Regions from separate parts of the Diaphorobacter sp. LI3 genome, predicted to be linked through region 2. Evidence: predicted binding sites of a transcription regulator. Region 2 holds the regulator's gene; each other region holds the start of a gene.

Evidence for each region. The regulator FNR, encoded in region 2, switches genes on or off when oxygen is low (the NO sensors DNR and NnrR bind a similar motif). The targets are predictions, from matches to a motif close to TTGATNNNNATCAA.
Region 1: MRB47_RS17120 (CZB domain-containing protein) is a predicted target of FNR. The motif match lies at 2,045-2,058, and genes of this name have one in related genera.
Region 3: cobA (uroporphyrinogen-III C-methyltransferase) is a predicted target of FNR. The motif match lies at 2,869-2,882, and genes of this name have one in related genera.

What each region holds. Positions count from the first base shown of each region.
Region 1 is NZ_CP094346.1:3,661,519-3,671,226, forward strand. Features, by position in the region: gene MRB47_RS17115 (GspE/PulE family protein) at 1-1,311, shown strand, start outside; gene MRB47_RS17120 (CZB domain-containing protein) at 1,429-1,965, opposite strand; gene MRB47_RS17125 (LLM class flavin-dependent oxidoreductase) at 2,162-3,193, shown strand; gene gspF (type II secretion system inner membrane protein GspF) at 3,255-4,484, shown strand; gene MRB47_RS17135 (5'-nucleotidase) at 4,481-5,422, shown strand; gene MRB47_RS17140 (EF-hand domain-containing protein) at 5,454-5,831, shown strand; gene MRB47_RS17145 (hypothetical protein) at 5,932-6,372, opposite strand; gene MRB47_RS17150 (DUF1854 domain-containing protein) at 6,568-7,074, opposite strand; gene MRB47_RS17155 (ABC transporter ATP-binding protein) at 7,091-9,403, opposite strand; gene cphA (cyanophycin synthetase) at 9,655-9,708, shown strand, end outside.
Region 2 is NZ_CP094346.1:3,360,037-3,369,744, forward strand. Features, by position in the region: gene MRB47_RS15700 (bifunctional adenosylcobinamide kinase/adenosylcobinamide-phosphate guanylyltransferase) at 1-114, opposite strand, end outside; gene MRB47_RS15705 (cobyrinate a,c-diamide synthase) at 111-1,469, opposite strand; gene MRB47_RS15710 (TonB-dependent receptor domain-containing protein) at 1,492-3,372, opposite strand; cobalamin riboswitch at 3,452-3,696, opposite strand; gene MRB47_RS15715 (hypothetical protein) at 3,731-3,970, shown strand; gene MRB47_RS15720 (cell division protein ZapA) at 3,967-4,311, shown strand; gene MRB47_RS15725 (sulfite exporter TauE/SafE family protein) at 4,953-5,672, opposite strand; gene hemN (oxygen-independent coproporphyrinogen III oxidase) at 5,676-7,058, opposite strand; gene fnr (fumarate/nitrate reduction transcriptional regulator Fnr) at 7,230-7,973, shown strand; gene MRB47_RS15740 (hypothetical protein) at 8,015-8,302, opposite strand; gene MRB47_RS15745 (FixH family protein) at 8,379-8,657, opposite strand; gene ccoG (cytochrome c oxidase accessory protein CcoG) at 8,719-9,708, opposite strand, start outside.
Region 3 is NZ_CP094346.1:2,171,482-2,181,189, reverse strand. Features, by position in the region: gene MRB47_RS10105 (pyridoxal phosphate-dependent aminotransferase) at 1-10, shown strand, start outside; gene rng (ribonuclease G) at 416-1,903, opposite strand; gene cobA (uroporphyrinogen-III C-methyltransferase) at 1,980-2,804, opposite strand; gene MRB47_RS10090 (nitrite reductase) at 3,015-4,739, shown strand; gene MRB47_RS10085 (c-type cytochrome) at 4,759-5,103, shown strand; gene MRB47_RS10080 (cytochrome D1 domain-containing protein) at 5,100-6,314, shown strand; gene MRB47_RS10075 (Lrp/AsnC family transcriptional regulator) at 6,318-7,364, shown strand; gene MRB47_RS10070 (Lrp/AsnC family transcriptional regulator) at 7,351-7,833, shown strand; gene MRB47_RS10065 (AsnC family transcriptional regulator) at 7,823-8,305, shown strand; gene nirJ (heme d1 biosynthesis radical SAM protein NirJ) at 8,308-9,528, shown strand; gene MRB47_RS10055 (cytochrome D1 domain-containing protein) at 9,521-9,708, shown strand, end outside.

The DNA of each region.
Region 1 (9,708 bases), 300 kb from region 2:
TGGCACGGCCCGCAGCCGGACGCCGGCGCGCTGTCCGAAGTGCTGCGCAAGCATGCCGTGCACCAGTTCATGCCGCTGGACGCACCCACGCTGGCGCAGCGCATCAGCGCGGCGTATTCGCAAAGCGAATCCAGCGCGGCCACGGTGGTGAGCGAGGTGGAGGAAGGCGCCGACCTCTCGCGCATGATGCAGGAGCTGCCCGCGGTGGAAGACCTGCTGGAGTCCGCGGGCGACGCGCCCATCATCCGCATGCTCAACGCCCTGCTCACGCAGGCCGTGCGCGACGGCGCGAGCGACATCCACATCGAGCCCTACGAACGCCACTCCAGCGTGCGCTTTCGCGTGGACGGCACGCTGCGCGAGGTGGTGCAGCCCAACCGCGCGCTGCACGCCGCGCTGATCAGCCGCCTGAAGATCATGGCGGACCTGGACATCTCCGAAAAGCGCCTGCCGCAGGACGGACGCATCAGCCTGCGCCTGGGCACCCGCGCCGTCGACGTGCGCGTATCCACGCTGCCCAACGCCCATGGCGAGCGCGCCGTGCTGCGCCTCTTGGACAAGAGCGAGAGCAAGCTGAACCTGGAGGCCGTGGGCATGCAGGGCGAGGTGCTGGCGCGGCTCGCGCACCTGATCCAGCAGCCGCACGGCATCATCCTCGTGACCGGCCCCACGGGCTCGGGCAAGACCACCACGCTGTACGCGGCGCTGGCGCGGCTGGACGCCGCGCGCAGCAACATCATGACGGTGGAAGACCCCATCGAGTACGAGCTGCCCGGGGTGGGCCAGACGCAGGTCAATGCGAAGATCGACCTGACGTTTGCCAAGGCCCTGCGCGCCATCCTGCGCCAGGACCCCGACGTGATCATGATCGGCGAGATCCGCGACTTCGAGACCGCGCAGATCGCCATCCAGGCCTCGCTCACCGGCCACCTGGTGCTCGCCACGCTGCACACCAACGACGCGGCCAGCGCCATCACGCGCCTGACCGACATGGGAGTGGAGCCGTTCCTGCTGTCCTCGTCGCTGCTGGGGGTGCTGGCGCAGCGCCTGGTGCGCAAATATTGCGGCGAGTGCCACGGCGCAGGCTGCGAGCACTGCGGCCATACCGGCTACGCGGGGCGCACCGGCGTGTTCGAACTGCTGGTGGTGGACGACGCCATCCGCGCACAGATCCACAACCAGGCCCCGGAGGCCGAGGTGCGCACCCAGGCCCTGGCTGGCGGCATGACGCTGATGCGCGACGATGGCGAGCGGCTGATCCACGCCGGCATCACCAGCCGCGAAGAAGTGCTGCGTGTGACGCGCGACTGAGCGGACAGGCCGCAGCGGCGCCTTTCAAAAACAGGAGCGCGGCGCGCTTGCCAAGACTGGGTTTTCAATACAAATTGCATTGAAAACCATTACAGACAAGCGCTAGTAGCTCCTATATCAATAGCGCATTTCAGCGTTCACCTGCGGCCATCGGCTGGGGGGGCGCTTCCCGTGGCCCAGCCCGCGCTGCAGCTCCTTGAGCAGCAGCACCACCTGGCGCGACGCATGCTGGCAGCTCTTGAACGCCTGCTCGGCCCGCAATTGATCGCCCTCAGCCAGATGCGTCAACAGCACGGCCGCCTGGTGGTGAAAATACTGGTGGCGGCGCATCAGCATGTCGAAAGCAGGAAAGTGCCCCAGCGCCACGCGCCCGCTGCCGTGCAGCCAGCGGCCCAGTTCGGAACAGGTGTCGTCCACCACCGTTTCGGGGCGCAGCTGTTCGTCGCGCGCGCCCGCCAGCGCTTGGGCCAGCCAGGGCAGCCAGCGCTCGTGCATGACGATGGCAGCCTCGATGTCGAACGCCGCCAGGAGCCGCGAAGCCTCTTCGTCGTACAGCACCAGCGCGCTGGCCTCGCTCGCAGGCAGCGAAGTCCAGTCCTCAGGCGCGGCCAGGCCGTCGGCACGCGGCTGAAACAAACGGCTGAAGAACCCCATAGACACCCCCCGCACGCCCCGTGCATCACTTCCTGGCAGCGTCGCACAGGACGCCAAAAGTGACAATATGTTTCGTGTGTTGATTTAAAACAAATTCAGTATATCAATAGCAAAACGCTATGCATCATTCGGGGACCACTGCACCACCATACCCGCGGCGCAGCACGGATTTCACCCGCTGCCCACAATCGGTGCCATGACCACACATTCCCTGCCTTTACTTTCCATGCTTGATCTCGTGCCCGTGCGCGAGGGCGGCACCGTGGCCCAGGCACTGCAGATCGCCGTGCAGACGGCGCAGCATGTGGAGGCGCTGGGCTTCAAGCGCTACTGGCTGGCCGAGCACCACAACATGCCGGGCATCGCCAGCTCTGCCACGGCCGTGCTGGTGGGCCACGTGGCCGGGGCCACGCGGTCCATCCGCGTGGGCTCGGGCGGCATCATGCTGCCCAACCATGCGCCGCTGGTGGTGGCCGAGGCCTTCGGCACGCTGGCCGAGCTCTACCCCGGCCGTATCGACCTGGGGCTGGGCCGCGCACCCGGCACCGACGGCGCCACCATGCGCGCCCTGCGCCGCGACCGCGTGGAGACCGAGGCCGACTTCCCCCGCGACGTGGCCGAGCTGCAGCAGCTCTTGGCGCCCGCGCAGCCGGGCCAGCGCATCATCGCCGTGCCGGGCGCCGGCACGCAGGTGCCCCTCTGGCTGCTGGGCTCCAGCCTGTTCTCGGCGCAGCTGGCGGCGCAGATGGGCCTGCCCTACGCCTTCGCCTCGCACTTTGCGCCGCGCATGCTGCACGCGGCCATCGACATCTACCGCCGGCTGTTCCGCCCCTCGCCAGCCTGCGCCAAGCCCTACGTGGTGATCGGCGTGCCCGTGATCGCCGCACCCACCGATGACGAGGCGCAGTACCTGGCCAGCAGCACCTACCAGCGCGTGCTGGGCATTCTCACCGGCCAGCGCGGACTGCTGCAGCCGCCCGTAGAAGGTTATCTGCAGAGCCTCGCGCCGCAGGAGCGCGCCGCCGTGGCCGACTTCCTCGCGGTCGGCGTGGTCGGTGGCCCGCAGACCGTGCGCGAGGGCCTGCAGGCGCTGCTGGCCGCCACGCAGGCCGACGAATTCATGCTGGTGAGCGACGTGTACGACCCGGCGCTGCGCCTGCGCTCGCTGGACATCACCGCCCAGGCGCACGCGGCACTGTCACCCGCAGCGGCTACCATGGCAGGCTGAACGGGTCGACTGCGGCCCGCCCAGTTTGCCCCTGCTCGCCCACCGCCGCTGACTTTCCCGCATGCCCGCCTATTCCTTTGAAGCCCTGGACGCCCAAGGCCATGTGCGCCGCGGCACCCTGGAGGCCGACAGCCCCAAGGCCGCCCGCAGCCTGCTGCGCGCCCAGGCCCTGGTGCCCTTGGATGTGGAGGCGCTGGCCGCTGGCGCCGCTCCCGGAACACCCCCCACGCTGGCGCAGCGGCTGTTCACGCGGCCGGTGTTCAACGCCACGGGGCTGGGCGTGTGGACGCGGCAGCTCGCCGGGCTGGTGGGCTCGGGCCTGCCGCTGGAGCGTGCGCTGACCGCGCTCGCCGAAGAGGCGGACGATGAGCGCCAGCGCCACCTGCTGGCCACGCTGCGCGCCGAGGTCAACGCCGGCTCCACCTTCGCACGTGCGCTGGCGCAGCACCCGCGCGAGTTCTCCGACATCTACTGCGCCGTGATCGGCGCGGGCGAGTCCAGCGGCGGCCTGGCCGAAGTGCTGGACAGCCTGGCGGACGATCTGGAGCAGCGCCAGGCCTTGCGCGCCAAGCTCATCGGCGCTGCGCTGTACCCGGCCATCGTCACCGTGATCGCCATCGTCATCGTGCTGTTCCTGGTGGGCTACGTGGTACCGCAGGTAGCCAGCGTGTTCGCGGGCACCAAGCGCGCCCTGCCCTTCCTCACGGTGGCCATGCTGGCCTTGAGCGACGTGGTGCGCAACTACGGCTGGGCGTTGCTGGGCGGGCTGGTCCTGCTGGCGTTCGGCGCCCGCGCCGCGCTGGCCCAGCCGCGGCTGCGCGAGAAGTTCGACGCCGCCTGGTTGCGCCTGCCGCTCGTCGGCAAGCTGGCGCGCGGCTACAACGCGGCGCGTTTCGCCGGCACATTGGCCATGCTGGCAGGCGCGGGCGTGCCCATTCTCAAGGCGCTGCAGGCCGCAGCCGAGACGCTGAACAACCGCGCCCTGCGCGCGGACGCACTCGACGCCCTGGTGCTGGTGCGCGAGGGCGCGCCGCTGGCCTCGGCCCTGGCACAGAAAAAGCGGTTCCCCGGCCTGGTGGCCATGTTCGCACGGCTGGGCGAACAGACGGGCCAGTTGCCCACCATGCTGCAGCGCGCCGCCACGCAATTGGGCACCGAGGTGCAGCGCCGCGCCATGCAACTGGCCACGGTGCTGGAGCCGCTGCTCATCGTGGCCATGGGCGGCATCGTGATGCTGATCGTGCTGGCGGTGCTCATGCCGATCATCCAGCTCAACCAGTTCGTCAAATGAGTGCCACCCTGCAGGACAAGCTCGTCGTCGCGATCTCGTCGCGCGCACTGTTCGACTTCGAGGAAGAGAACCGCCTGTTCGAGGCCGGCGACGAGCAAGCCTACATGCGCCGCCAGCTGGAGCTGGTGCATGAGCCCGCGCGCCCCGGCATTGCCTTCCCTCTGGTGAGAAAGCTGCTGGCGTTCAACACGCCCGATGCCGCGCGCGTCGAGGTGGTCATGTTGTCGCGCAACGATCCCGCCAGCGGCATGCGCGTGTTCGCCTCGGCCAAGGCGGCGGGCATGCGCATCGAGCGCGGCGTGTTCACGCGCGGGCGCAACCCGTTCTCCTATCTGCGGCCGTTGGGCGCGCACCTGTTCCTTTCAGCCAACGAGACGGATGTGCGCGAGGCGCTGTCCATCGGCTTTCCCGCCGCGCGGGTGATGATCGACTCCACGCCCGCGGGCGACCGCTATCCGCGCGAAGTGCGCATCGCCTTCGACGGCGACGCGGTGCTGTTCTCCGACGAGGCCGAGCGCGTGTACCAGCAAGGCGGCCTGCCGGCCTTCCTGCAGCACGAGGTGTCCCATGCCGCCACGCCGCTGGCCGAAGGGCCGTTCAAGCCGCTGCTGGCCGCGCTGCACCGGCTGCAGCAGCAGGCGGACGCCTCGCAGATGCGCATCCGCACCGCGCTGGTCACCGCGCGCAGCGCGCCGGCGCACGAGCGCGCAATCCGCACGCTGCTCGACTGGGGCATCACCGTGGACGAGGCCATGTTCCTCGGCGGGCTGGAAAAAGGCCCCTTCTTGCGCGAGTTCGAGCCCGACTTCTTCTTCGATGACCAGACGGGCCACGTGGCGTCCGCCGCACGCCATGTTCCGGCGGGGCATGTCAGCAGCGGCATCGCCAACACGGCGGCGGCGCTACAGGGTGATACAGCCCGCCCCCCGCGGCGTTGAACCTGTGGCGGCGCGCCGGCTCTACTCCTGAATGTTGCCTTCACGCTCCCTCCGCCCCTTTACACGCCTGCTGACGGCCCCGGCAGCCTGCGCGTGGCTCATGGCCTGCGCGCTGGCGGCTCCGCTGGCCGCTCAGGCGCAGGGCGTGGCCCATGCCACCGCGCCCCGGCACAGCGCCAGTGCGCCCCTGACCAAGGGCGAGATCAAGGCGATCCGCCAGTTCGAGATGCTGGATTTCAACGGCGACGGCAAGCTCAGCCGTGCTGAAGTGGCCATCGTGCCCAAGGTGGCTGCGGCGTTCGATGATGCGGACACCAACCGCGACAACTACGTGACGCTGGACGAGGTGCGCGCCTTCGCCATCAAGTACCGCGCCGAGCGGGACCGCGCCCGCGCGGCGGCGCGCTGAGAGCGCCGGCGGACTCAAAAATACCAGTCTAATTGGCCTCCAGCGCTTTACCAATAAGCGCTAACAGCTACTTATATGATAGCAAACGCCGCAGCAAAACTCACAAACCGCCCGTGCGCTTGACCTTGGGATCGGAGTACGTGAGCGACTGACGGTCCTGCACCTGCTGGGCCAGTCGCTCTTGGAGGGTGTTCTTGTTGATGTCTTGCGCCAGCTCCACCGCACTGCCGCTGGCACGCCACATCGACTGGATGAATTCCAGCAGTTGCTTGTAGATGGGCTCCTTGGGCGGCTCCTCAGGCTCCTTCGGCGCTTCCTTCTTGGCCTCGGCCAGGGTCCAGTCGCGGTTGTTTTCGTCGGGCGCCGAGGGCTTGGTGGGCTCGCGCAGGCTAGCCCCTTCGCCCAGGCGGTCCGTGGACTCGACAGGATTGGCAGCGTTCACGGGCCGCACCGCCACGGCCCCCGAGGCGCCCGTGGAATACAAGTCAGCGCCCGTGGTGCGCCACTGGGCGGGCGATCGGTCTACAGGTGGCAGTTGCATGGCATGGGTCCCCTCGTGAATGCGGCCGGCGGCAGTCGCAACTACCACCTCGTCGTACATTTATTACGGCAAACAAAAGGGGAAATTGAGGCCTTATTAGCCTTTTGTCACAAATTCATGCGACCACCATGTCTGATTGACGTGGGCTATGACAGGGACAAACGGGCACAGGCCGCGCCAGGCAAGCGCCAGACGCTATAAAAAACGCTCCAGCAACTTGCGCGATGCACGGTCCAGCGCCGTGACATCCGGCACATGGAACTGCAGCCCGTCGCTGGCGGCGATGAGCAGCTTGGTGCGCCCCTCCAGCCGGCGGATGTCTTCCTCGCCCTTGAGCACCAACTGCGTAGCTCCGCGGTCGGTGTCCACCTCCCAGGTACTGGGGGTGGAAAAGCTCGACACGGAGCGGATGCGCGTGATGGTGGGCACAAACTCACGCGCAGCCAGTTCCTCCTCGACCAGCGCACGCACGGCAGGCGCCAGTTGTTCCAGGCGGGGCACCCAGGCCAATTCATGGCCGTCCGGCCCGACCAGCGACAGGCCTTCGCCGGGAGCGGCAATGGGGAAGGCGCGCACGGGCGTCACGCCCACATGCGCGGTGCCGTCGGCCGCGCGCAGCACCAGCCGGCCATGGGGATTACGGTGCAGGTCCCAGCCTGCCGCGAGTGCCGAAGCGGTGGAGAGGGATGTGTGAAGGGTCATCGCGTGTCTTTCTCGCTCAGGTGTTGCCCGCGGGGTGAGCGGAGTGCTCGCGCACTTCGATGCGCACGCCCGCGGCCTGGGCGTCTTCCTCGGCACGGCGCGCCTGCGCCTCGTACAGGCGCCAGTAGGCACCCTGCTTCTCCATCAGTTCGTCGTGCGGCCCCACTTCGACGACCTCGCCCCGGTCCATGACCACCAGACGGTCGGCCTTGCGCAGCGTAGACAGGCGGTGGGCGATGGCGATGGTGGTGCGGCCCTGCACCAGGTTGTCCAGCGCCTTCTGGATTTCCTTTTCGGTTTCGGTGTCCACGGCGGAGGTCGCCTCGTCCAGGATCAGGATGCGCGGGTCGATGAGCAGCGCGCGCGCAATGGAGATGCGCTGGCGCTCGCCGCCCGACAGGCCCTGGCCGCGCTCGCCCACCAGGCTGTCGTAGCCATGCGGCAGGCGCAGGATGAATTCGTGCGCATGCGCGGCGCGCGCGGCGGCGACGATCTCCTCGCGCGTGGCGTCGGGCTTGCCGTAGGCGATGTTCTCGGCGATGGTGCCGAAGAACAGGAAAGGCTCCTGCAGCACCAGGCCGATGTGGCGGCGGAAGTCCGCCACCGCCATGCGGCGGATGTCCACATCGTCCACCAGGATGGCGCCGTCGCTCACGTCGTAGAAGCGGCTGATGAGGTTGACCAGGGTGCTCTTGCCAGAGCCGCTGTGGCCCACCAGGCCGATCATCTCGCCGGGGCGGATAGTGAGCGACAGGTTTTTGATGACCGTGCGGCTGCCGTAGCGAAAGCCCACGTCGCGCATCTCGATGGCGCCCTGCACGCGGTCCACCTTCACCGGGTTGATGGGGTCGGGCACGTTGCTCACATGGTCCAGGATGTCGAAGATGCGCTTGGCGCCGGCTGCCGCCTTTTGCGTGACGGAAACGATGCGGCTCATCGAATCCAGCCGTATGTAGAAGCGCCCGATGTAGGCGATGAAGGCCGCCAGCACGCCCACGGTGATCTGGTTGCGCGCCACCAGCCAGATGCCGAAGCCCCAGACCACCAGCAGCCCCACCTCCGTCATCAGCGAGACGGTGGGCGAGAACAGGCTCCAGGTCTTGTTGAGCTTGTCGTTCACCTCCAGGTTGTGCTGGTTGGCGGCACGGAAGCGGTCCGCCTCGCGCTTTTCCTGGGCGAAGGCCTTCACCACGCGGATGCCGGGGATGGTGTCGGCCAGCACGTTGGTCACTTCGGACCACACGCGGTCGATCTTCTCGAAGCCGGTGCGCAGCTTGTCGCGCACGGTGTGGATCAGCCAGGCGATGAAGGGCAGCGGCACCAGCGTGACCAGCGCCAGCCACGGGTTGATGGAGAACAGGATCGCCGCCGTCATCACGATCATCAGCACGTCGGTGGCGAAATCCAGCGCGTTGAGCGACAGAAAGACGTTGATGCGGTCGGTTTCGGAGCCGATGCGTGCCATCAGGTCTCCCGTGCGCTTGCTGCCGAAGTAGTCGAGCGACAGGCGCATCAGGTGTTCGTAGGTGGTGGTGCGCAGGTCGGCGCCGATACGCTCGGACACCAGGGCCAGGATGTAAGTGCGCGCCCACCCCAGCGCCCAGGCCAGCAGCGCCGCCAGCAGCAGCCCCCCCAGGTACAGCAGCACCATGCCGGTGGGGATCTGCTGGCCGCTCTGGTAGGGAATGAGGATGTCGTCCATGAGCGGGATGGTCATGTACGGCGGCACCAGCGAGGCGGCGGTGGAGGCCAGCGTGAGCGCGAAGCCCGCGGCCAGCTGCTTTTTGTAAGGCCGTGCGAAACGCCACAGGCGCAACAGCACCCAGGTGGAGGTCTGCGGCGCCTGCTGGCGCGCGCAGGCCGTGCACTCGTCGCTGTCGGGCGGCAGCGGCGTGCCGCACACGGCGCAGCGCGGCACGTCTTGCGCTTCGGGCGCGATGGCGCCTTGCAGGCTGTCCAGGCGCTGCACCTGGGCGTCCAGCCGCTGCTGCAGGTGCAGCGCCTGGGGATGGCGCCCCAACGTGAAGCGCCACAGCGCCAGGCGCCGGTCGGCATCGTGCAGCTCCACCGTGCCCACGCCGCCATGGTCCAGCAGCCGCAGCGCCATGCCGGGCGCCAGCGGCCATTCCTGCGCCGGCGCGTCACCGGCGCGCGCCAGCAGGCGCCGCTCGGTCAGCACCAGCAGGCCGGGGGCAAAGCGCAGGTCGGGCGTCAGGTCAACCTCGAAGGCGGCCTGCACGTTTTCGTCAAGAGCGAGCAGTGCCCGCATCTCGGCCCCCCAGGGGCCAGACAAGACACCCGAGGCGTCCACAGAATGGTGATGTTGCATTTGGTTTTGTATGTCCACCCCCGCACGGACGGGGCGTTGGCGGGCCAGTCCGCGCCCATGGGGGGCATTGTCGGCCACCGGGCCCCAGGCCCTTGCGCCGCCGCAGTATCCCCTCGTAACGCACATCATCAGCCCGCGGCTGACACCCGCCAGTGCTGAGCTGCGCCAGTATCGGCGCACAATCTCTGCCCATGGGCATCGCCACATCCGCCGCAACCCGGCAGATATCCGAATCTTCCACGCTGCACTTCATGGCCAAATTCAACGATATCCAACTCCTGCGCACCACCTATCTGCGCGGCCCC
Region 2 (9,708 bases):
CGGCGCGGCCTGCAGCCACTGGCGCGCCAGCAGTTCGGCGCGGCGCGACTTGCCGCTCTTTTGTCCACCCAGGATGAGTTCACTGCGGGCGATGGTCTGCGGCGCCGCGTTCATGGCCCCGCCTCCGCGCCCAGCAAGGCTGCGGTCGCCTGCGGGCTGGACGCAAACCATGCGTGGAAGTAACTCGCGTGGATGCTGCCGTGGCGGTACACGGCTTCACCGCCGTCCGGTGCCCCTGCATGGTCCGGACGCTGGGCGTGTGCGCACACGGCGGCCGGGCTGTCGGTGACCGAGTAGTGAAAGGTGTGGCCGCGCAACTCATGCGTGCCCATGCGCAGCGCGCGCGGCCCCAGCGCGGCCAGGCGCCGCTGCATGGTGGCATGACCCGGCAGCAGCCCCCACAGGGGCACGCGGCGCCCGTCGGCCAGGGTGATGGACTCCAGCAGCGCCATCATGCCGCCGCACTCCGCCCACACGGGCCGACCCGCCGTCACGTGCGCCTGCAGGCTATCGCGCATGGCCGTATTGGCGGCCAGCGCATCGGCGTGCAGCTCGGGGTAGCCGCCGGGCAGCCACAACGCGTCGCAGGCCGGCAGCGCAGCGTCGCACAGCGGCGAAAAGCGCACCACGCGCGCGCCCAGCTGCTGCAGGGTGTCGATATTGGCTTCGTAGATGAAGCAGAAAGCCTCATCCGCCGCCACGGCCACGGTGCGGCCGGCCAGCAGCGGCGTGATGGCGGCGCGGCCCACGGGCGTGCCGCCGAAGTCCACCGCCCAGCGCTGCAGGTCCGCGGCGGACATGCGGCCCAGGGGCGTGCCGGCCAGCGCATCGGCCACGGCGTCCAGCCGCTGCAGGGCATCGGGCAGTTCGTGCGCTGCCACCAGTCCCAGGTGCCGCTCGGGCAGAAGGCCACCAGGCTCCCTCCCGCCCGCAGCGTCACCCACGACCCGTGGCAGCGCACCCAGCCAGTCCGCAGCGTCGGCCAAGCCGTCCCGCAGCATCTGCGCATGGCGGTCGCCCGCCACACGGTTGGCCAAGACACCGGCCCATGGCAGGCCCGCACGGTAGTGCCGCAGCCCATGCACGATGGCGCCCAGCGTGCCCCCCATGGCAGAGGCATCCACCACCCCAAGCACCGGTATGCCAAAGCGCTGCGCCAGGTCGCCCACGCTGTGCTCGCCGTCGAACAACCCCATCACCCCTTCGATGAGCAGCAGGTCTGCTTCGGCCGCCGCGGCGCGCAGGCGCTGCGCGCAATCTGCCGCACCGGTCATCCACAGATCGAGCTGGTGCACGGGGGCGCCGCTGGCCAATTGGTGCCAGTGCGGGTCCAGGAAGTCCGGCCCACACTTGAACACCCGCACGCGCCGGCCTTGGCGTGTGTGCAGGCGCGCCAAAGCGGCGGTGACGGTGGTCTTGCCCTGCCCAGAGGCGGGCGCGGCGATGACCAGGGCGGGACAGCGGCTCATGGTGTGGCAGTCGGTGATGGCGTTACTGCGGCGCCCACTTCAGGCCGACGTAGAACGTGCGGCCGCCGGTGGCGTAGGTGCGCGCCAACTGGTAGTCCTTGTCGGCCAGGTTGTCGACGCGGGCCAGCAGCGTCACGTCGCGGGCCACGCGCTTGCTGGTGTAGAGGTTGAGCGTGGTGTAGCCGCCCAGTACGTTGGTGTTGGCCGCGTTGTCGTACCGGCGCGCAGATGCGTAGAGCTCCGCCCCCAGCGTCCAGCCTGCCACCAGGGTGTCGGCACCCAGCGTGGCGTAGCGCTTGGCACGGCGCGCCAGCAGTTTGCCGCTGTCCAGGTCACGCGGGTTCTGCCAGTCGATGGAGCCATGCAGCGACACGCCCGCGATGCGGTGCGCGGCCGACAGCGTCACGCCCTTGTACTCGGCGCGGCCCACGTTCTCGTAGCAGCCGAAGCTGGAATCACAGCGGCCCGCGGCGCCGAAATTGATGAGGTTGCTGACGCGGTTGCGGTACGCCACGACACCCACGCTGCTCTCTCCTTGCGTCCACCGCGCGCCCAGCTCCACGTTGCGCCCCTTCTCGGGCTGCAGGTCGGGCGCGCCGTATTCGCTGAAGCGGTGGTAGAGCGTGGGTGCACGGAAGGACGTGCCGGCCGCTGCGGTGACGCGCCACTGCGGCGTAATGGCGTAGCCATAGGACAGGCTGCCCGTGCTTTTGCCGCCGAACTCGCTGTCGTCGTCATAGCGCAGGTTGGCCTGCAGCGTATGGGCGCCCTGGTTCAGGCCATAGCCCAGCGCGAGCGCGTTCTGTGAGCGGTCACGCCGGAGGTCGCCCACGAACTCGGTGGCGGGGTTGTGCAGTTCGTCCTCGCGGCGCTCCAGCGCGGCTGTGAACAGATGCGCGCCCAGGCGCCACTCGTTTTGCAGCAGGTAATTGTGCAGCGTGGTCTCGGTCATGTAGAAGTTGGGCCGGGTGCTGTATTCACTCTGCCCCTGCGTGACCTGCAAGCGCGTGCTGTATACGTCGCTCCACTTGGCCAGCCATGCCAGGCTGGCCGTGCGCAACTGGTGGTGATTGCGGTCGTCGGCCGTTTTGCTGCCGTCGTACTGCGAGTTGAGGTTGCTGGCCAGCAGCGTGCCCTCCAGGCGATGGGTCGTGTCCAAATGCACGCCCAGTCGGGCATTGGCAGAGGTGCGGCGGTAGCCGTCTTCGTCCGGGTTGTAGGCGGAGCCTACGCGGGCACTGAAGCCATCGGCGCGCTCATGCGACAGCCCCAGCGCATAGTCCACCTGCTCGGTGCCGCCACTCACGCCGGCCTGCACCGTCCGCGTGCCCTGGTTGCCCAGGCCCACGCCCACGTAGGGCGCCGGCGCACCCTCGCCCTTTTTGGTGAAGAGCTGGATCACGCCTCCCATGGCATCCGAGCCGTACACAGCAGCCGCTGGCCCGCGCACGACCTCGATGCGGTCGATCTGCGACAACGGGATTTGCTCCCACACCACGCCGCCGGTGGATTGCGAGTCCAGGCGCACGCCGTCCAGGTACACGGCGGTAAAGCGCGACTCCGCGCCGCGCAGGTAGACGCTGCCATTGCTGCCCTGGCCGCCATTGCGCGTGATCTGCACGCCTGGCAGGCGCGAGATCACGTCAATGACGCCTACCGCGCCGCTGGCCTCGATGGTTTCACGGTCGATGATGGACACATCGGACACGATGTCGGCCAGCGGCCGGGCCACGCGGGTTGCCGTGATGACGGTTTCACGCAGTTGGGGTTCTGTGGCTGCCTGGGCCAGCAGGGTTTGGGACACGGCGGGGAAAGCGGCGGCCAGCGCCAGCGGCAGCACGGCGACGCGCGCGTGCACGGAAAGCGCACTCAAGCGCACATTGAACGGACGGGTGTTTGTCATGTGGGGCAAACAGAGAGATCGCCACGGCCGACCTCCCCGTCGGCACCTGGGCATAACGGCCCAGGTTTCACAAAAGGAAACGCGGAGCCACCTCGTTGGCCGGTATCCGGGCTGGCGGAACGCTCTGCATCGCCTTCCCAAACGCTTGTTCAAGGCGCTCAGTGGCTTGTCAATGAAGAGGGAGCCGAGGTACGGCTCATCCGCTGACCGTTGCGGGGGCAGCGCAGGCACAGGACGCACTCCATGGCGGAGGGCCCCTCCCTGCTTCCCGTTGAACTGCGGCATGTGAACCACGCCGCTAGCACCAACTGCGCAATTTTACGATGGTTCGCACGCCGATCCCTACAATCGGCAGCGTATGGCCTCCCCCTCTTCCATCGACCAGATCGCCGAGCGCGTTGAGCGGCTGCTGCTGCGCCATGCCGAGTTGCAGCGCACCAATGCCCTGTTGGCGCAACAGGTCGCGGCGCTCACCCAGGAGCGCGATTCCCTCCAATCCCGCCTGCAGGCGGCCCGTGCCCGCGTGAACGCATTGCTGGACCGCCTGCCTGCCGAGCCCGAACTCCCCGGCACTGCCGAGACGAAAGACGCGCCATGAAGCAGATCGAGGTACAGATCCTCCAGCAAAGCTATCTCCTGGCCTGCCCGGACGGCCAGGAGTCGCGCCTGCTGGAGGCGGTCGAGCGCGTGGATACCGCCATGACGCGCATCCGTGACGCGGGCAAGGTACGCGCGCGTGAGCGCATCGCCGTGCTGGCGGCCCTCAACCTGGCTTTCGAGATCGCCGACCGCGAAGCCGCCGATTTGGCAGCCGCCTCAGCCCCTGCGCGCATCGCCCCCACCCCGGTCGCGCCGCATGTGCACGACAGCGATGAGCGCGTGCAGCAGTTGCTCCTGCGCCTGGACGAGGCGCTGGGCGAGGATGGGCGCCTCCTATAACCATTACGGTAAAAGCCTGGCCCCTGGCTGCACACGGGCGGCCCACTACAATGAACATGTCTGCGGTGCTGCCGGGCTTTATATTTCCTTGAACCAATGCTCATTGAGCACGGGCTTGGTACATCGCCCGGTGAGCGTGATCATCTCGCGTCAGATGAACCCAACGCCTGGCTGCCCTCGCCCACCTGAACCCCCGGTTCAGGATGCCGGTCCGGTGGCATTCGCAGACACCTTTTCTCCGGTAATCGCTTGCGCCCTCGCTCCGGGTGAGTGCCAGCGACCTCAATACCTGCTCAGAAAATCCGGCGCTCCGCGGCCAGCGCGCGCAACCCACCCATCTGCAAGGCACAGAGCAGACCTTGGTAGTCGTCGCACCGATGCCAAATATCCTGGCGTGGTTCGGGCGTTTCCCAGTCCTTCGGCAATCTCACTGAAACGCAACGCGCGCCCCAGACGCACGATGGCGCATCCAGTAAGGCAGCGATGCGTAGCTGGATTTCTCCACGTCGATGAGAACAGACTCGTCACTTCCGCTGGTAGAGATCTGACAGCGATCCGTCACGCCTGAGCGTCTCAGTGTGCACCATTCGCTTGCCACGGCATGCTTCGCGGAGCCGCTGTGGTTCCACAAAACGCTGTTTTCAGGGCACGCACCACGGCGCCGGCTGCCCATGGACAACGTCCATCCACAGCGCCCATGCACCCAGGGAAAAAAGCACACCACCTGCCAGCCGAGACCCCCACGCCCCACCCTTCACGCCGATCCAAGCGCGAATGCGGCCAAAAGTCCACGGCCCCAGCACCAGCCATACACCGCTTCCTACGCCAAACAGGACCATGCACAAGGCTCCGCGGAGCACGCTTCCGCTGAGAGCGGCAGTCAACAGTGCGGTATACAGAAGGCCGCATGGCAGGAGCGCCCAGGCCACACCCGCGGTCAGGAGCCCGCCAGGCCGAGAGACCAAGGGCTTGACCTTCGCCCAGGCAGCACGCCCCGCCCGCTCAACCCACAAGGGCTGCTGCGCTTGCACCATCATCATCCCGCCCCACGCGAGGATGAGCACGTGCATCAGCGTCCAAAGGGGGCGCAATGCCGAGGTGCTTTGCCCCAGCCATGCGAGTTGCTCCATGGCCAGCGCAACCACCGCCCCTGCGGCGCCGTAACCGATCAGGCGCCCCACGTGAAACTGCGCTACCCGTTGGAAGATTCCGCGACGGGACGCCCATTGAATGGTTTGGGTGGCGTCCGGCGTGCCACCCAGCCCCGTAAGCGCCGCGCAGGGAACAGAACACATCGCCAAACAGTGTGCCCCTCCCATCAGCCCCATCAGGAAGGCCGTCGTGGCCAGCGCCCACAGCATGGGTCAAATAATCCGGGAAAAGCGAGCGCGGTTGCGGTCAGCCTGTAGATACTTGTCGAACACCATGGCCACGCCGCGCACGAAATACCACCCCATGGGCGTGACTTCAACGCCCTCATCGCTGATTTTCACCAAGCCCTGAGCCGCCATTTCTTGCAGTTGCTGTAATTCCGCATCGAAATAACTGCGGAAATCAATCAGCCAGGACTGTTCCAACGGCTCAAACAGCAATTCACCTTGGCACATCAACGCCATGATGACTGCGCGGCGCACTAAGTCGTCCTTGGTCAACGCCAGCCCGCGCACCACAGGCAAATGCCCCTGGTTAATGCAGTCGTAATACTCGTCCAGCGTTTTCACATTTTGGCTGTAAGTAGCGCCCACGCGCCCGATGGCAGAAACACCCAGACCAATCAGGTCGCAATCGGGCTGCGTGCTATAGCCTTGGAAGTTGCGGTGCAGCCTGCCTTGCCGCTTGGCCACCGCCAGCGCATCGTCTGGCAGAGCGAAATGGTCCATGCCCACGTAGACGTAGCCGGCTTCCTGGAACACATCAAGTGACCGGGCCAACATGGACACCTTGGCCGAAGCCATGGGCAACTCGGCCGTGATGATGCGTCGCTGCGATTTGAAGCGTTCTGGCAAGTGAGCGTACGCATACAGCGCGATCCGGTCTGGCCGCAACTCGGCTACCTGCTCCAAGGTGCGATCAAACGACTCCGGTGTCTGGCGCGGCAGCCCGTAGATCAAATCCACGTTCACCGATTCAAACCCGAGCTTCCGAGCCGCATCGACCAACGCGAACACCTTTTCGGCAGGCTGAATGCGGTGCACGGCCTTTTGTACTTCAGGGTCGAAATCCTGCACGCCAAAGCTCAGGCGATTGAAACCCAGCTCCGCCAACAATCCCAGCCGCGCTTCATCCACGGTCCGGGGGTCCACTTCTATGGAGTACTCCCCCCCCGGAACGAGGACGAAACTGCGCCTCAGCATGCCCATCAGTTCGCGCAAACCGTCATCCGTCAGAAAAGTAGGCGTGCCTCCGCCGAAATGCAGCTGGCTCACATGCTGACCCACACCGCAGTGCGCCGTATGCAGGTCGATCTCACGGCTGAGGTAACGCAAGTAGACCTCTGCCCGCTCTGGATGCCGGGTAATGATCTTGTTACACGCGCAGTAATAGCACAGCGATTCACAAAACGGGATGTGGACATAAAGCGACAAAGGCATCGCCTTGGCTACCGAACCCACGCGACGCTGCTGCAGCGCAAGGATGTATTCCCGCTCGCCAAAAGCCTCGACAAAACGATCAGCAGTCGGATAAGAGGTGTAGCGCGGCCCTGGGACGTCAAAACGACGCAGGAGCTCTGTTGTAACAACGGTCATGACGGGATTCCTTGCACTTTCATATCACTGTGCCGTAGAGTCCCCCATGAGTCCTTGACGTTGATCAAGCGCCCATAAGGTCCTTGTGGCGACAATTTGACTTCGGCTCAAAGTCGTCCAACGGCCTACGGCATTCCATGTCTCCCAGCCGTTCAGAGGTAAGCTCAAGCCATGAACAGGGTTCCCATGCATACGAATCTCCAGACCATCAAAGTTGCCTGCTCAAACTGCAATCTGCGTGAGCTGTGCATGCCCGTGGGTCTGGACGACCAGCAACTCAAGCGCATCGATGACATTGTTGCTGTACGACGCAAGATCAAGCGTGGCGGCACGCTTTTCCGGAACGGTGAACCCTTCACATCCCTTTTTGCCATCCGCACCGGATTCTTCAAGACCTGTGTCGCCACCGAAGACGGTCGCGATCAAGTGACGGGTTTTCAAATGGCGGGCGAGATCATCGGCCTGGATGGCATCGTGAGCGACCGCCACACTTGCGATGCGGTGGCGCTTGAAGACGCCGAAGTATGCGTCATGCCCTTCGACCGTATTGAAGAGTTGTCGCGCGAAGTAACGGCACTACAGCACCATGTGCACAAGATCATGAGCCGCGAGATTGTTCGTGAGCATGGGGTCATGCTGTTGCTGGGGAGTATGCGTGCCGAGGAACGCCTTGCCGCATTCCTGTTGAATCTCGTACAACGCTTGCATGCCCGGGGTTTCTCACAATCCGAATTGGTGCTGCGCATGACACGCGAAGAGATCGGCAGCTACCTGGGATTGAAACTGGAAACCGTCAGCCGCACGTTTTCCAAGTTCGTGGAAGAAGGTATTGTGGAAGTAAAACAGCGCCATGTGCGCATCGTCGATACCGATGCGCTGAAGCGCATTGTCAACAGCCAGCAAGCCTGCCATTAAGCCTCGGTTTTTTGTTCATTCATAACTGATCGGCGGAAAGATCAGGAAACGTATTTGGCGCAATCAGCCGGCCGCGCCCCTTTGGGCACGGGGCAGCGATTCAACTCAAAGGGCGAGAGTGACAACAGCGTCGTCAATGCGCTGGAAGCCATGAGTACGACCCAGAACGTGAAGAAGGCGATGGTATACACACCTTCGCGCGAGAGATGCAGGGGTTGATCAAACCACTGCAGCGCTTCTGGATCCACGAAGGCGAACACTACCATTTCCATGACGCCCGCCATCAAAAAGGCCGGCCACGCGATCCACATCAATCGTTGCATCCACATTCGCCCATCTCCTAGCAAGTGTAGTTGACAGCCTAGCATCTGTTCTCCGGCATGCAAAGAGGACTCGCCCTGCCGGTCAGCGCGGTTGATCCTCCAGCGGAGTAGCTGCATGGTTGCGCCCCTTCATGGCAGGCGTCATGTCGCCCCCAGACTCCTTCAGGGTCTCGTTGATGTTCAAGCCCCGTTGGTAATAGTCTTCCGCGATGACGGGGTCGGGTTGGCTCACGGCCAGCCAGAGGGTCACGAAGCCCGCAATGATGACAATCACCGGCCCCGCGATGACAAGCCAGACATGGCCAAACGTCCACCAAGGCTTTCCTGCGTCTTCCAGATTCATGGGGGAATTACTCGACATTTATACCAACTCCTCGCTCGTTTATGAGCACAGCTTGTTCATTTGCATTCCACGACCGCCTTCAGCGGGGTACAAGGAACACGGATTTCTCTGCCACTTGGGCTTTATCACCCTGCGCTTGAATATCGAAATACACCGTATGCGATCCAGGAGATGCTGAGCCATACGGAATTTGAAGACGGACAACCACCCATCGCGATTCCGCCGGTCCAATGTCAATTGCGGTCTCGGACGCCACTTCCAGCCCTTCCATACCGTGGGCGCTGATGGTGTAGCGCTGCGCCCCCTCCGTGGCGTTCATGATCTGCAGCCGGTAGATATTTTCCAGCTTGCCTCCCGCCACGATGCGCGAGAGCGCAGCGCGGTCGCGCACGATGTCCACCTTCAACGGGGTGCGTACCACCAAGCTGGCCAGCATGCCAATGCACAACACCACCAGCACCGCTGAATAGAACAACACACGGGGTCGCAGCACGCGTTTGAGCATTTGCGATTGGGTCCAGTGGTTCTTGACGCCGTTCTGCGTCGAGAAGCGAATCAGCCCGCGCGGATACTTCATCTTATCCATCACGGTATTGCAAGCGTCCACGCAGAGACCGCAACCAATGCATTCGTATTGCAGTCCGTTGCGAATATCGATACCCGTTGGGCAGACCTGGACACACAGCGTGCAATCGATGCAGTCACCCAGTCCCGCAGCTTTGTGATCTACGGTCTTGTTACGGGGCCCGCGAGGCTCGCCGCGCTCGGGATCGTAAGAGACGACCAGCGTGTCCCTGTCGAACATTGCGCTTTGGAAACGCGCATAAGGGCACATGTATTTGCACACCTGCTCGCGCAGGAATCCTGCGTTGCCGTACGTGGCCAACCCATAGAAGATCACCCAGAATATCTGCCACCCTCCTTGCAGGGCCAGCAACTCTTCCCCCAGCTCGCGAATCGGAACGAAATAGCCCACGAAGGTGAAGCCGGTCCAGAACGCGACCGCAATCCAAATGGCTTGCTTGACAGTTTTTTTCCAGATCTTCTCAAATGTCCACGGACCATTGTC
Region 3 (9,708 bases), 1.2 Mb from region 2:
CACGCTTTAAGCCAAAACAGGCCCCCGCGCTTATCCAGCAAGCGCTAGCAGCTCATCATTCAATAGCACCCAGGAGCGTTGCCTCCTGGCGCACGCAATCGACGGCGAGCGACGTAGCGCATGGCGCGGGCCAGCACCTGTGACACCCCGTGTGGCACACAGGTGCCGCGGAAAGTCGCGCCACTGCGCCGCGCAGCCGAGCAAGCCGTGGAGCAGTACGGCGGATGCCACCATTGCCCGCCCGCCACAGCCGGGAGACCTGAGGCGCACGAGAGGGGCCCGCATTCACCTCGACCTTTCCGCCGTCGACCGGCACGGGCGATAGCCGCGGCGCACCCTGGCTCACGACGTTGGTATGTTTTTGATAGCTGCCAGCGCCCGTCCCACAAGCGCTAGAGGCCAATTTGACCTCAACTCACAACAGCACGATGTCGTACTGCGCCTGGCCCATGGCGCTTTCGGCCTGCAGGGAGATCGGCTTGCCAATGAAGTCCGACAGGCCCGCCAGGTGCTGGCTCTCCTCGTCCAGGAACAGCTCCACCACGCGCGGGGACGCCACCACGCGGAACTCGCGTGGATTGAACTGGCGCGCCTCGCGCAGCACCTCGCGCAGGATGTCGTAACACACACTGCGCGCGGTCTTCACCTGGCCCGCGCCCTGGCACGTGGGGCACGGCTCGCACAGCATGTGCGCCAGCGATTCGCGCGTGCGCTTGCGCGTCATCTCCACCAGGCCCAGTTGCGAAAAACCGCCCACCATGGTCTTGACCCGGTCGCGCGCGAGCTGCTTGCGGAACTCCGCCAACACTGCGGCCTGGTGGTCCTCGCGCAGCATGTCGATGAAGTCGGCAATGACGATGCCGCCCAGGTTGCGCAGGCGCAACTGCCGCGCGATGGCGCCCGCGGCCTCCAGGTTGGTCTTGAAGATGGTGTCGTCGAAGTTGCGCGCGCCCACGTAGCCGCCGGTGTTCACGTCGATGGTGGTCAGCGCTTCGGTCTGGTCCACGATGAGGTAGCCGCCCGACTTGAGCTGCACGCGCCGGCCCAGCGCCAGGGCGATCTCCTCGTCGATGGAATACAGATCGAAGATGGGGCGCTCGCCCTTGTACAGCTGCAGCTTGGCGGCGGCCGCAGGCATGAATTCATTGCCGAACGCCTTCAGCGCCACGAACTGCTCGCGCGAATCAATGCGGATGCTCTGCGTTTGCTCGCCCGCCAGGTCCCGCAGCACACGCTGCAGCAGGCTCAGGTCCTGGTACAGCAGTGAGGTGGGCGGATGCGTCAGCGCTGCCTGCCGGATGCCTGCCCAGGTCTTGCGCAGGTAGGCGATGTCTTCGGCCAGCTCTTCGTCGCTGGCGTCCTCACCATTGGTGCGCAAAATGAAGCCGCCGCCGCTGCCCGATGCCTGGTCATCCACCAGCTTCTGCAACCGCGTGCGCAAGGCGTCGCGCTCGGCCTGGGGAATCTTCTGCGACACGCCCACATGGTCGTCCTGCGGCAGGAAGACCAGCAGCCGCCCGGCGATGCTGATCTGCGTGGACAGGCGTGCGCCCTTGCTGCCGATGGGGTCCTTGATGACCTGCACCATGAGCGCCTGGCCCTCGAAGACCTGCTTCTCGATGGGCACGGGCGGTTCGTTCTTGCGCGCGAACATCGGCGCTTCGCCGCCTTCCTGGCGGTGCCACACGTCCGCCACGTGCAGAAAGGCCGCACGCTCCAGCCCAATGTCGATGAAGGCCGATTGCATGCCCGGCAGCACGCGCGAGACTTTGCCCAGGTACACGTTGCCGACCAGGCCCCGCTCCAGCGTGCGCTCCACGTGCAGTTCCTGCACGGCGCCGTTTTCGACCACGGCCACGCGCGTTTCCTGCGGCGACCAGTTGATGAGGATGTCTTGTTGCATGGGCTTTTGCCAGATGAGGCGCCCATGATGCCTCAGAACCAGCGCTACCCGCCACCCTACCGGCGGCCGGCGCCCGTCACACCATCGTCGCCAGCATGCCCTGCATGAGTTGCGGCTGCAGCGCCACCACGTCGCCCACGATGATGAGCGCCGGCGGACGCACGCGGTGCTGCTGCGCCAGCGCGGGCAGGTCCTGCAGCGTGCCGGTGATGCAGCGCTGCCCGGGCAGCGAGGCTTGCTCCACCAGCGCTGCGGGCGTGCTGTCCGGCAGGCCGTGGCGCACCAGTTCGCGGCAGATGATCGGCAGCGTGCCCATTCCCATGTAGATCACCACGGTCTGGCGCGGGCGCGCCAGCGCCTCCCAGTCCAGCGCCACTTCGTTGTCGCCGCGCAGGTGGCCGGTGGCAAACACCAGGGTCGCGGAATGGTCACGGTGCGTGAGCGGGATGCCGGCGCAGGCGCCCGCACCCTGCGCGGCCGTGATGCCCGGCACCACGTCGAACGCGATACCGGCCTCGGCCAGCGCCTGCACCTCTTCGCCGCCACGGCCGAAGATGAAGCCATCGCCGCCTTTCAGACGCACCAGGCTGCGCCCGCTGCGCGCCAGGCGCACCATGAGGTCGATGATCGATTCCTGCGGCAGCGTGTGGTGCGAGGACTGCTTGCCCACATAGATCAGGTCGGCATCGTCAGCCACATAGCGCAGCACCTCCTTGCCGACCAGGTGGTCGTAGAGCACCAGGCGCGCGCCGCGCAGGGCCTTGACGGCGCGCAGCGTGAGCAACTCAGGGTCGCCCGGGCCTGCGCCCACCAGCGTCACGTGTCCAGGCTTCGGGGGCTGTCCGGACTCTCCTGCTGCGGGTGCCACGGTGAACCAGCGCGCATCTTCAATGAAGCTCATATGGGCCTCTCCTTTGCGGATCATGGGGTGGCTCCATTGTTCAAAGGCTGCACCGTTTGCGTCCTTGAACCAGTTCAAGGACAGCGGCAACACCCGCTGCGACGATGCTCCCACTCGCATGAAGAGGGGATGGACAGCGACCTCGCGAGAGTGGCCGTGGCAGCCGCCAGGGCCCACCCAAGCGCTGATCCGTGACGCAGAGGACCCACAATGACAGCAAAGAGGATCGCCAGGCTGGTCGCATTAGCGGCCGCCACCCTGGTGTCTGCCACCGCTATGGCCCAGCACGAAAAGGACGTCTCCAAGCCCGAGCTGAACTACCAGGCCGGCTCTTCGCCACTGGCGGACGTGCCCATGTACCAGAGCACGAACCCCAAGGCACCCAAGATGACGCAGGCCGAGTTCGACCGCGCACGCCAGATTTACTTCGAGCGTTGCGCGGGCTGCCACGGCGTGCTGCGCAAGGGCGCCACGGGCAAGCCGCTCACACCGGACGTGACCCTGCCCAAGGGCACGGACTACCTCAAGGTCTTCATCGCCTACGGCTCGCCTGCCGGCATGCCCAACTGGCAGACGTCCGGCGAATTCGACGAGGCGACCGTGGACCTGATGGCCCGCTACATCCAGCAGGACCCTCCCACACCGCCCGAGTGGAGCCTGGCCGACGCCAAGAACACCTGGAAGGTCATCGTGCCGCCAGACCAGCGTCCCAAGAAGAAGATGAACAAGTACAACTTGGACAACATCTTCTCCACCACGCTGCGCGACACGGGCGAAGTGGCGCTGATCGACGGCGACACCAAGCAGATCATCAACATCGTCAAGACCGGCTACGCGGTGCACATCTCGCGCATGTCGGCTTCGGGGCGTTATCTGTTCGTGATCGGCCGCGATGCCAAGATCAACATGATCGACCTGTGGATGGAAAAGCCCGACAACGTGGCTGAAATCCGCGTGGGCCTGGAAGCACGCTCGGTGGACACCTCCAAGTTCAAGGGCTATGAGGACAAGCTGGCGATCGCCGGTGCATACTGGCCTCCCCAGTACACCATCATGGACGGCAACACCCTGGAGCCCCTGAAGATCGTGTCCACCCGCGGCATGGTCGTCGGGACGCAGGAATACCATCCCGAGCCGCGCGTGGCTTCCATCGTGGCATCGCACTACAAGCCCGAGTTCCTGGTGAACGTGAAGGAAACCGGCAAGACGATGATGGTGGACTACTCCAACCTGAATGCGCTGAAGACCACCGAGATCGGCTCGGCTCCCTTCCTGCATGACGGTGGCTGGGATGCATCCAAGCGCTACTTCATGGTGGCTGCCAACAACAGCAACAAGATTGCTGCGATCGACGCCAAGGACGGCAAGCTGGCCGGTCTGACCGAAGTGGGCAAGATCCCCCACCCCGGCCGCGGCGCCAACTTCACGCACCCCAAGTACGGTCCGGTGTGGGCCACGGGTCACCTGGGCGACGAGACCATCTCGCTGATCGGCACCGACCCGCAGAAGAACAAGCAATACGCCTTCAAGGAAGTGGCCAAGCTCAAGGGCCCGGGCGGCGGAGCGCTGTTCATCAAGACCCATCCCAAGTCCAAGCACCTGTGGTCCGACGCACCGCTGAATCCTGATCCCAAGGTTTCGCAAGCCGTGGTGGTGTTCGACATCAACAACCTGGACAAGGGCTACGTCACGCTGCCGATCGCCGAATGGGCAGGTCTGCCCGATGACGGCGGCGCCAAGCGCGTGACCCAGCCTGAGTACAACAAGGCAGGTGACGAAGTGTGGTTCGCCGTGTGGTCGGCCAAGGACAAGCAAAGTGCGCTGGTCGTCGTGGACGACAAGACGCTCAAGCTGAAGTCCGTGATCAAGGACCCGCGCCTGATCACGCCGACCGGCCACTTCAACGTGTACAACACCCAGCACGACGTCTATTGACGCACTTCGAAGGCCAGCCATGTCACGCACCGCGTTCCTGTCCCTGGCCCTGGCATTGGCCGCTTCGGCGGCCGGCGCACAGGGCACGCCCGACCCTGACCGAGCCGCCCAGCTCGTGCGCATGGTGCGGCAGGACTGCGGTTCGTGCCATGGCATGCGCCTGACGGGCGGCCTGGGTCCCGCGCTCACCCGCGAGGCCCTGGCCGGCAAGCCGCCCGAGTATTTGGCTGCCGTCATCACCCACGGCATCCCCGGAACACCCATGCCGCCCTGGAGCGCCATGCTGCAGGGAAGCGAGGCCCTGTGGGTCGCCGAACAGCTGGCCAATGGGTTCCCCGAAGAAAACAGGAGGTCCGCCCCATGAAACGGCGTGCCCTGCTCTCCCTTACCGCCAGTGCACCCCTGATTGCCACGGGCTGTGCGGCTCCCTCTTCCACCACCTCCACCTCCGCCGCTCCTGCAGCCACGCTGCAGGGCACGGGCGATCTGGGCGTGGTCATCGAGCGCGCCAAGGGCGCACTCACCCTGATCAACACCAGCCGGCGCGAAGCCGTGGGCCGGGTTACCGGCCTGGGCGACCTGTCGCACGCCTCGGTGGTGTTCTCGCGTGACGAGCGCTTTGCCTACGTCTTCGGCCGCGACGGCGGCCTGACCCAGGTAGACCTGCTCACCCAGCGCATCACGGGCCGTGTAATGCAGGCCGGCAACTCCATCGGTGGCGCCATCAGCGCCGACGGCAGCCTGGTCGTGGCGCAGAACTACACGCCCGGCGGCGTCAAGGTCTTCGACGCCGCCACCCTTGAGTTGCTGGCCGACCTTCCCGCCCACACGGCCAGCGGCGAACGCTCGCGCGTCGTCGGCCTGGCCGACCTGCCGCAGCGCCGGTTCATCTACAGCCTGTTCGACGCGAACGCCATCTGCATCGCCGACTGCTCCAACCCCCGAAAGCCGCAGGTCACCACCATCCCCAACATCGGCCGCCAGCCCTACGACGCACTGGTCTCGCCCAACGGACGCCACTACATCGCCGGCCTGTTCGGTGAAGACGGCCTGGCCATGGTGGACCTCTGGGACAACCCGCCGCGCGTGCGCCGCATCCTCGCAGGCTACGGCCGCGGCCAGCAACCGCTGCCGGTGTACAAAATGCCCCATCTGCGCGGCTGGGCCATCGCGGGAGGCCATGCTTATCTGCCGGCCATTGGCCGCCATGAGGTGCTGGTGGTCGACACCGCCACCTGGGCCGAGGTCGGCCGCATTCCGGTCGCGGGCCAGCCGGTGTTCGTGATGGCGCGACCCGACGGACGTCAGGTGTGGGTCAACTTCTCTGTGCCAGACTACAACCGCGTGCAGGTCATCGACACTCCGAGCCAGCGCGTGGTGCAGACGCTGGAGCCCGGCAAGGCCGTGCTGCACATGGAATTCACGCCGCGCGGCGAATCGGTCTGGATCAGCTGCCGTGACGACAACCGCGTTCAGGTCTACGACACGCACACCTTGCAGTCCCAAGCCAGGCTGGACGTGGACGCCCCCAGCGGCATCTTCTTCACTGCCCGCGCACAGCGCATGGGGTTCTAAGCCATGCCGAGCAGCCAGAACGCAACCCACCTCGCGCTGCTCAACCACTGGCAGCGCGGCTTTCCCTTGTGCGCCGAACCCTTCGCGGCCATCGGCCACAGCCTGGGGATGGATGCCGAGGCGGTGCTCAGCGGCTACGCACGGTTGTGGCAGGCGGGCGCGCTCAGCCGCATCGGCGCGGTGTTCGCGCCGGGCGCGGGGGGCGCCTCCCTGCTGGCGGCCATGGCCGTGCCGCCCGAGCGGCTCGACGACGTGGCCGCCACGGTGTCGGCCCACCCGGGCGTCAACCACAACTACGAGCGCGAGCACACCACCAACCTCTGGTTCGTGGCCACCGGCCATGACGCGGACCAGGTAGAGCGCCTGCTCCAGTCCATCGAGCACACCACCGGCCTGCCCGTGCAGCGCCTGCCCATGCTGCGCCCCTACCGCATCGACACCGCCTTCGACCTGGAGAGGACGTCCGCATGCGTGGGGGACGGCGTCGGCACCACGGGCCCCACGGGCCGCGCACGCACCCCCCTGGCACCCGAAGACTGGCCCCTGGCCGCGCTGGCCGAGCAGGGCCTGCCGCTGACCGAGCGGCCCTATGACGTATGGGCCGACCAGCTTCACAGCAGCACGCCCGCCGTGCTGGCCACCATTGCCCGCTGGCAGGACGAAGGGCTGCTCAGCCGCTTCGGCGTGGTGGTGCGTCACCATGAACTGGGCTACACAGCGAATGCCATGGCCGTGTTCGACGTGCCGGACGACCACGTGGACACCCACGGCATGGCCCTGGCCCATGCGCACGGCGTAACGCTGGCGTACCGCCGTGCGCGCACGTCAGACTGGCGCTACAACCTGTACTGCATGGTGCATGGGCGCGACCGCGCAGCGGTGCATACCCAGCTGGCGCAGGCCGTGGCCCAGGCGGGCCTGGCCACTTGCCCCAGCGCCGTGCTGTTTTCGTTACGGCGCTTCAAACAGACGGGTGCGCGGCGGTTTGCCCACCATGCGCCCCATGCCATTCCCGAACCCATGCAGGAGGCCGTCGATGCTCTCCCCTGAAGACGCTCGGCTGATCGACCACCTGCACGGCGGCTTTCCGCTGGTGGACCACCCTTTCGCCGCCGTCGCCGCCGACATCGGCTGGACCGAAGAGCAGGTCATCGAACGCCTGCACCGCCTGCTCGCCCAGGGTGTGCTCACGCGCTTCGGCCCGCTGTTCCAGATCGAACGCGCAGGCGGCCAATTCGTCCTCGCGGCCATGGCTGTGCCCGAGGATCGTTTTGACGCCGTGTGCGCTGCCGTCAATGCCTTCACCGAGGTGGCGCACAACTACCGCCGCGAGCATGCGCTGAACATGTGGTTCGTGGTGGCGGCCGAGTCCCCCGCGCTGGCGCGCGAGACCCTGGCACGCATCGAGGCCGCGACTGGCCTGCCGGTCTACGCCTTTCCCAAGGAAGAAGAATATTTCGTGGAGTTGCGCCTGCCGCCCCTGCCGGCGCAGTCCACCGGAGAACACCATGGCGCTTGATGCCTTCGACCGTGCGCTGATCGCCGCCACGCAGGGCGGGCTGCCGCTGGTGGCGCGCCCCTACGAAGCCGTGGGCGCCATGCTGGGCGTGCCCGGCGAGCAGGTGCGCGAGCGCCTGGCCAGGATGATCGACGAGGGCCTGGTGCGCCGCATCGGCGCGGTGCCCAACCATTACCGCCTGGGCTACACGGCCAACGGCATGAGCGTGTGGGACGTGGACGATACCCAGGTCGCCGCGCTGGGCCGCCAAGTCGCCGCGCTGCCGGGCGTGAGCCACTGCTACCGCCGCCCGCGCCACCTGCCCCACTGGCCCTACAACCTGTTTGCCATGCTGCATGGCCCCAGCCGCGCGCATGTCGAGCAACAGGCCGTGCAGATTGCCGGCCTGCTGGGCGATGCCTGCCGCGCCCACGACATCCTGTACTCCACGGCCATCCTCAAGAAGACCGGCCTGCGCCTCAAGGAAGACTGACCATGTTTCGCATCAGCCAGTACCTGCGTGAACTCGCCCAGGCCCAAGCCACCGGAACCTACCCCACTTCGCGCGAACGGCACGCGCGCGGCCCCGTGGTCATCTGGAACCTGATCCGGCGCTGCAACCTGACCTGCAAGCACTGCTACGCGCTCTCGGCCGACCACGACTACGCTGGAGAGCTGTCGTTGCAAGAGGTATACACCGTCATGGACGACCTCAAGGCCTTCGGCGTGCCTGCGCTCATCCTCTCCGGCGGCGAGCCACTGCTGCGCCCCGACCTCTTCGAGATCGCGGCGCGCGCGCGTGACCTGGGCTTCTACACCGGCCTTTCGACCAACGGCACGCTGATCGACGCGCCCATGGCCGCGCGCATCGCGGGCGCAGGCTTCGACTACGTGGGCATCAGCCTGGATGGCCTGAAGCCCACGCATGACAAGTTCCGCCGTCTGGACGGTGCGTTCGACCGCAGCCTGGCCGCCATCCGCCACCTGGCCACGCACAACGTCAAGGTGGGCCTGCGCTTCACCATGACAGCGCTGAATGCACACGATCTGCCCGCACTGCTGCAGCTCATGAAGGACGAGGGCGCCAACAAGTTCTACTTCTCGCACCTGAACTACGCGGGGCGTGGCAACATCCACCGCGACAAGGACGCGCACCACCAGGCCACACGCCAGGCCATGGACCTGCTGTTCAACCACGCCTGGGCCGATGCCCAGGCCGGCAGCCTGGATGACTACGTGAGCGGCAACAACGATGCCGACGGCCCCTATTTACTGCAATGGGCGCGCGAGCACCTGCCGCAATGGGAAGACGCCTTGCGCCAGCGCCTGGTGGCCTGGGGCGGCAATGCCAGCGGCCAGATGGTGGCCAATATCGACAATCTGGGCCATGTGCACCCCGACACCATGTGGTGGCACCACGACCTGGGCAGCGTGCGCGAACGCCCCTTCTCGCAGATCTGGAACGACACCAGCGACCCGCTCATGGCGGGGCTCAAGCAGCACCCGCGCCCTGTCCAGGGCCGCTGCGCCGGTTGCCAGTACCTCTCGATCTGCAATGGCAACACCCGCGTGCGCGCACAGCAGCTCACGGGCAACCCCTGGTTCGAGGACCCCGGCTGCTACCTCACCGATGCCGAAGTGGGCGCATCCAGCACGCCCTTCGAATCCCCTGCCAAGCATGAGCGCCGTCGCACGATCGAGATTGCCCATGCGTAAACTAGAAACACCTTTCCCTGAGCGGCTACGCCGCTTCCCCCTTCTCTGCGCTATCGCGAAAAAGGTGGATACCGCCGCGGCGAAGCGGCCCTTGCGCGGCAGCCGCTGGTCTGGGCCGAGCCGGTATCTGGCGGCCTTGGGTCTGTTCTGGCTCACGGGCCTGCACGCCCAAACCACCGA